One region of the Blastococcus montanus genome, then DNA from elsewhere that is predicted to be linked to it. Evidence: predicted binding sites of a transcription regulator. Region 1 holds the regulator's gene; the other holds the start of a gene.

Region 1 (3,401 bases):
CCCACGACGACCCGCACCCACATCTGGCAGGCCCCGGCGCCGTCGTGCCGCCACCCCAGCAGCTCGCCGGCCCACCAGGTACCGGCCTGGAAGACCTCCACGGCCTGGGGCCGACTGGTGAAGACCGCGGCGCGGTTGTCCATGACGCTCGACACCGCACGACCGTATGCGGCCGCCGAGCACGCACCGTGAACGTGCCCACACGGAGGGTTGACGAAGTCGCCGGCCGGCCCTTGTGAACCTCGTGCCGTGGCGAGCCGCCGCCCGACCGCCGCGCTGGACGCCTCAGGGCAGTGCCAGCACCTGACCGGGCACGAGGTCCGCGCTGCGCAGACCGTTCAGCGTCTGGATCTCGTCCACGACCTCACGGACGTCACGGTCGCCCGCCACACCTCCGGCGATGGACCACAGCGTGTCACCGGACTCGACGACCACGCTGGCCGTGCCCATCAGCTCGAGCCCGTCCCCTCCGCCGCCCATGACCGCCTCGCCGAGCGCGACCAGCCCCACCACGAGCGCGACGGCCAGGACCACGACCAGCCGGCGACCCCGCGCGGTCAGCCGGAGCGGCGGCGGCGCGATGCCCGGCCGGCCATCGTGGCGGCTCGGGCCTCTCGGCGCGACGGCCGGGGCGGCGGCACCATCCCGGACGGGGGCCCGCCGCCCGGGCGCCACGGCGTACGCCTCCGGCACGGGTGGCAGCACCCGGAGGTGACGCGCCGGTGGCGCCTCGACCGCAACCCGCCCCTCGGACACTCCGCCCACCGACCGCACCGCACTGCCCGTCATCGCACTTCCGCCTCTCACCTGGCCGGCGCCCGCCCACCCGAACGTGTGTTCGATTCGAACGCCTGTCCGATGTCTACCCGATGCCACCGACAGATGGGGGGCGACACGACATGGCTTCGAACACCTGTTTGAACTGGGCGGGGATCGGCGCTACGGTCGACGTCGAGGACGAGGTCGGAACGGCTGCGCGAGCAGCCGGCGAGGAGGAGACGTGACGGAGTCGAGCGGGACGTCCGGCGGCCGGCGGGCGCGCGGCGGCACCCAGGACGGGGCCGAGGCCTCGGCGACTGTCCGGACCTTTCCCGACCGGAGCGCGGACGGTGACGGCCTGACCCAGCGTCAGCGGCGCGTCCTGGAGGTCATCCGCGACTCGATCGAGCGCCGCGGCTACCCACCTTCGGTCCGGGAGATCGGCGAGGCGGTCGGCCTCTCCTCGGCCTCGTCGGTCGCCCACCAGCTGTCGGTGCTGCAGAAGAAGGGCTGGCTGCGGCGGGATCCGAACCGGCCGCGCGCTCTCGACGTGCGCCTGCCGGGCGATGCCGGCCGCACCGCCTCGGCCGTCGCCGAGCCTCCGATGGTCAGCGAGGGCGAGCGGGCCGCCGCCCCGGCCTACGTCCCGCTGGTCGGTCGCATCGCCGCGGGTGGCCCGGTGCTGGCCGAGCAGGCGGTCGAGGACGTCTTCCCGCTCCCCCGCGAGCTGGTCGGCGAGGGCACCGTGTTCATGCTGAAGGTCGCCGGTGACTCGATGGTGGAGGCGGCCATCTGCGACGGCGACTGGGTCGTCGTGCGGCAGCAGCCGACCGCCGAGAACGGCGAGATCGTGGCCGCGATGATCGACGGCGAGGCCACGGTGAAGACCTACAAGCGCCGTGACGGCCACGTGTGGCTGCTCCCGCACAACCCGGCCTACGAGCCGATCCCCGGTGACGAGGCGACGATCCTCGGCCGCGTGGTCTCGGTCCTGCGCCGGGTCTGACACGGAACCCACGTCGGGGCCCGGCCTCCGGTGGCCGGGCCCCGACGTGGGCGGTGAAGCGGACGGCTCAGCCGGCGCCCCCTCAGCGTCGCTGGTAGTCGCCGTCGCGCTTCTCGAAGAAGGCCTGCAACGCCTCCTGGTGGTCCTCGGTCCGGAACATCTCCAGGAACCGCTTGGTCTGGAGCGCCTGTCCCTGGGTGAAGTCCATCTCGAACGCTCCGGTGACCGCTTCCTTCGTGGCCTCCACCGACAGCGGCGCACGGGTGGCGATCCGCTGCGCTTTCGCCAGCGCGGCGGTCATGAGGTCGCCCGGCTCGTGGACCTCCGTCACCAGGCCCCAGTTGAGCGCCTGCTGGGCGGAGTAGCGGGCCCCGGTCAGCAGGATCTCCTTTGCCGGGCCGAGTCCGATCACACGGGGCAGGCGCCAGAAGCTGACGATGAGGCCGACGTTCACGCCCGCCGCGACGAAGAAGGCCTCGGTGGACGCGATCCGGATGTCGCAGCAGAGCGAGAACTCCAGCCCACCGCCGATCGTGGCCCCGTTGATGGCCGCGATCACCGGGGCTCGGAAGTTCTGCACCCCATTGAGGACCCGGCTGAACTCGGCCAGGTAGTCGCTGAGTTGCTCGTCGCTCATGGACTGGTCCTCGCCCAGGTGCGCACCGGCGGTGAAGGCCCGGCCTTCTCCGGTGATCACCAGGCAACGGACCTGCTCGTCGGCGTCCAGGATGTCCAGCGCCTTCATGAAGGACCGCCGGCTCTCCCAGCTGAAGGTGTTGGACGGGGGGCTGTCCAGGGTGAGGACAGCGATGTGCGGGGTCTCGTAGCGAAGGTGGACGCCGGTGCCGACATCGGTCGTGGTCACTGTCATGCTGCTTCCTCCGGTGGGGTGTTGAGTGCGACGGACGGGGACCGGCGGGACCGCCGGGTGGACGTGCCGGGCTTGCGGTCGAGCAGTCGCATCGCGATCACGGTCACCACGATGTTGATCAGCAGGATCACCACGGAGAGCGCACCCACGCGCTGGTAGAGCGACTCACTGGCCAGGTTGTAGAGCACCGTGGCCACCGTGGGATTCGCGCCGGTGTAGAGGAACACCGACATCTCCAGCTCCCGGAAGAGCAGGACGAAGTTGAGCATGCCCGCGGCCAGCAGGGAGGGCCGCAGCAACGGCACCGTGATCCGCCGCCAGGTGCGCGCCCAGGACGCTCCCAGGCTCCGGGACGCCTCTTCGACCTCCGCGCCGATCTGGCCCATCCCGGCGTGCACGTAAGCGAAGGTCAACGGCAGGGCGCTGCCGGCATAGGCGATCAACAGGATGGTGAGCGTCCCACCCAGTCCGAACGGCTGACCCGCGTAGGCGATGATCAGACCGATGCCGAGCACCGCCCCGGGGAAGGCCAGGGGCGCGGCCATGGCTCCGATGATGGCTGCGTTGCTCCGGGCCTTGGTGCGGTGCACCAGCCACGAGGCCAGCAGCGCGACGGCGAGTGCGAGGACCGTCCCGCCGAGCGCCAGGACGAAGCTGTTGCCCATCGCGGCAGCGATCAGCGGCCGGCTGAACACCGCCTCGTAGTTGCCGGTGAGGGTGAAGTTGTCCCACCCCAGGGGCCGGCCGAGGGCTTCGCGGAAGGAG
Region 2 (3,401 bases), 1.5 Mb from region 1:
GGTCCAGACCTGGGTGCGCAGCGGGTCGGGGAGCACCGGCTCGTGGATGGTCCAGTGCTTCTCGCCGGCGACCTGCAGCACGAAGACGTCGTGCACGTCGTAGTGCGGGCTGAAGCCCTGCGAGGACGGCGGGGTGACGTACGCGTTCACCTGCGTGGGGTGGCCGAGGTCGGCGGCCAGCTGGTCGGCGAACTCGATCAGCGGCGGCCACAGCCGGTGCAGGCCCTGCAGGACGACGGTGCTCCCGTCGGCGAACAGCCGCAGCACCGCGTCGGAGGAGACCTGGTCGGCGATCTCCGCGCCGGCCCCGCCGGAGGTGGTGAACCGCTTCGGGTCGACGACGGCGCCGTCCTTCGCGATCCGCAGGAACGGCGTGCGCAGGCCGCGTCGGGAGAGGAGCTCGTCGACCGCGGGCAGGTCGAGCAGGTCGGTGAAGGAGTTGCCGGTGTCCTCGGCCCGCGTGAGCAGCGGGCGCTGTGCCCAGTACTGCTCGGCGAAGAGCTCGGGCGCCATGTTCGTGCACCGCCGCAGGGCCGGGCGGAGCTGCTGCTCCGCCCCGCCCCGCGGGGTCGGGTTCTCGGTCAGGCCGAACCGTCCGCGCCACCGTCCGCGCCACCGTCGGCGCCACCGTCGGCACCGCCGTCCGCGCCGCCGTCCGCACCGCTGTCGGCGCCACCGTCGGCGCCGCCGTCGTGGCCACCCGGGGTGCCGGACGCGCCGTGGTCGGCCGTTCCCGCGGCGCCGTCGGCCGGGCCGTGCGCGCCGCTGTCGGCGCCACCGTCGGCGCCGCCGTCGTGGGTACCCGGGGTGCCCGAGGCTCCGCCGTCGGCCGGGCCCTCCGTGCTGGTCATGTCGTCGTCGTCGAGCGCCATGGCATCTCCGTCCAGGTCGATCAGGGCAGCCGGACGGCAGCCCCTGCGTCGCTGCTTACCTCCCTCGTCCGGGTCTGACACCTGCTGCCCGGCCAGCGGTTTCCCCCGATCCGGCGAGGGTCACGATCAGGTGACGGGTCGGCGTCCGGTGCACTCATTCCTTTCCTGGCGGGCATCCGGTGTGGGTACGCCCTCGACGGGCACCTCTGGTGTGCCAGAGGCAATGAGACGACGCACGAGGAGGAGATGTCATGACAGAGAGTCGTACCCAGACCGGCGCCAGCGCCGACGTGACGCGGGAGACGCCGGGTGCCCGGGTGGACACGACCCCCGACGAGGGGGCGACCCGCGTGGGCCTCCGCGAGACGCACCACCAGACGCCGCCGACGCGCCGCGACCGCGTCCGCTGGGGGCCGGTCTGGGCGGGCCTGATCGTCGCGGTGCCCACCTTCCTGCTGCTGCAGCTGGCCACGCTGGCGCTCGGCTGGTGGGAGCTGGCCGGAGACGCCGGGAACAACGCTGACCTGATCAGCGGGATCAACGGGCTGATCGCGCTCTTCCTGGGCGGGCTCACCGCCGGAGCGACCGCGCTGTGGCGGGGGTTCAGCGAGGGGCTGCTCCACGGCATCCTGGTGTGGGCGCTGGCCGTGGTCACCATCGTGCTGCTGACCCTGTTCGGTGGCGGTGCCCTGCTCGGCTCCCTCGCCGGTGTGGTCACCGATGTGGCCGGCATCCAGCAGGCCAACCTGCCCGACATCCAGGCCGGTCAGGCCGCCGAGACGGCGCGCTCGGCCGCCAGCTGGGCGGTTCTCGGGCTCGGCCTGTCGATCATCGCGGCCGCGCTCGGCGGTGTGATCGGCGCCAAGATGTGGCCGGGCAAGAAGGAGACCGACGAGGTCGTCGCCACCCGCTGACCGCGGCACGCCGGGGCGTGCCGACCGGCCGCCCCGGCACCTGACCGCTATCGTTCCCGTGGATCGAACACATGTTCGACCCACGGGAACGTGTGGGAGGTGGCGGTGACGAACGGTGTCGCGCGGGCGGACGGGTGCACCGTCCTGCACGTCGACATGGACGCCTTCTTCGCCAGCGTCGAGGTGCGCCGGCACCCGGAGCTGGCCGGCACGCCGGTGATCGTCGGTGGGGCCGGCAACCGGGGGGTGGTCACCTCGGCCACCTACGAGGCCCGGCGGTACGGGGTGCGCGCGGCCATGCCCACCGCGCGGGCGCTGCGGCTGTGCCCGACGGCGAAGGTCCTGCCGGGGGACATGGCCCTCTACACCGAGGTGTCCCGCTCGGTCATGGCGCTGTTCCGCTCGATCACCCCGCTGGTCGAGCCGCTGAGCCTGGACGAGGCGTTCCTCGACGTCGCCGGTGCTGGCCGCCGGCTGGGCGATGCCGCGCAGATCGGCGAGTACATCCGGGCCCGCGTGTACGACGAGCAGGGGATCACCTGCTCGGTCGGCGTGGCCGGCACGAAGTTCGTGGCGAAGCTGGCCTCGACCCGCGCCAAGCCCGACGGGCTGCTGGTGGTCCGCCCACCGGAGGTCATGGGTTTCCTGCACCCGCTGCCGGTGGGTGCGCTGTGGGGCGTGGGCCCGAAGACGGAGGAGACGCTGGTCCGGCTGGGGCTGCGCACCGTGGCCGACCTGGCGCACGTGCCGGCGAAGACCCTGCAGCGGGCGCTCGGTCCCGCGGCGGGCGCCCACCTGCACGAGCTCGCCTGGGGCCGCGATCCCCGGCGCGTCGTCCCCGACGAGCCCGAGCGCTCCACCGGCGCGGAGGAGACCTTCGCCACCGACGTCGACGACCCCGTCGTGGTCCACCGCGAGCTGCTGCGCCTGGCCGAGCGCACGGCCGGCCGGCTGCGCTCGATCGGCTGCCTGGCCCGGACGGTGAGCATCAAGGTGCGGTTCGCCGACTTCGCGACGATCACCCGCAGCCGCACCCTCGGGGCACCCACCGACGTGGGGCAGGAGCTCTACGACACGGCGCGGTCCCTCTACGACGCCCTGGGGCTCGAACGGGCCCGGATCCGGCTGGTCGGGGTGCGGGCCGAGCGGCTCGTCGACGCCGGATCGGCGCCCCGTCAACTGGAGCTCGGGGCCCGCGAGCACGGCCGCCGGGAGGCGGAGCTGGCCGCCGATCGCGCAGCCCGGCGGTTCGGGGCCGGCGCCGTGCGTCCGGCCACGTTGCTGCACCGCTCCGGCCCGGTGCGGCGAGCAGGCCCCTGACCTGGCCGGATGCGTCGGCCGGTCCACCCGGAGAAGTGATCGGCCGGCTCGCCCGGCGGGTCGTCGCGGCGCCGCCTTTCGCGGCTTGCAAAGGGCTCGTATCCTCAGACGTACCGTCGGCGGGAGCCTCCGACGGCCACTGGCTCCGCCCCACCCTGGAGGTCGACGTGCCGCTCTCCGAGCACGAGCAGCGTCTGCTGGAGCAGATCGAGCGCGCCCTCGTCGATGACGATCCCAAGTTCGCTTCCTCGGTCCGCACCGGTGATCGCCGTCTGAAGGCCCGCCGCATGCTGCA

The links. The regulator LexA, encoded in region 1, represses DNA repair genes until DNA is damaged. The targets are predictions, from matches to a motif close to TCGAACANNTGTTCGA.
Region 2: a site for LexA is predicted at 1,850-1,865, ahead of dinB (DNA polymerase IV). Genes of this name have one in related genera too.

What each region holds. Positions count from the first base shown of each region.
Region 1 covers NZ_CP155551.1:3,074,651-3,078,051, forward strand. Annotated here, with positions in the region: gene ABDB74_RS14650 (hypothetical protein) at 1-155, opposite strand, end outside; gene ABDB74_RS14655 (LysM peptidoglycan-binding domain-containing protein) at 286-534, opposite strand; gene lexA (transcriptional repressor LexA) at 1,001-1,765, shown strand; gene ABDB74_RS14665 (enoyl-CoA hydratase/isomerase family protein) at 1,848-2,636, opposite strand; gene ABDB74_RS14670 (iron ABC transporter permease) at 2,633-3,401, opposite strand, start outside.
Region 2 covers NZ_CP155551.1:1,592,005-1,595,405, forward strand. Annotated here, with positions in the region: gene ABDB74_RS07815 (JmjC domain-containing protein) at 1-513, opposite strand, end outside; gene ABDB74_RS07820 (BatC protein) at 582-872, opposite strand; gene ABDB74_RS07825 (permease) at 1,124-1,786, shown strand; gene dinB (DNA polymerase IV) at 1,892-3,106, shown strand; gene ABDB74_RS07835 (DUF3040 domain-containing protein) at 3,274-3,401, shown strand, end outside.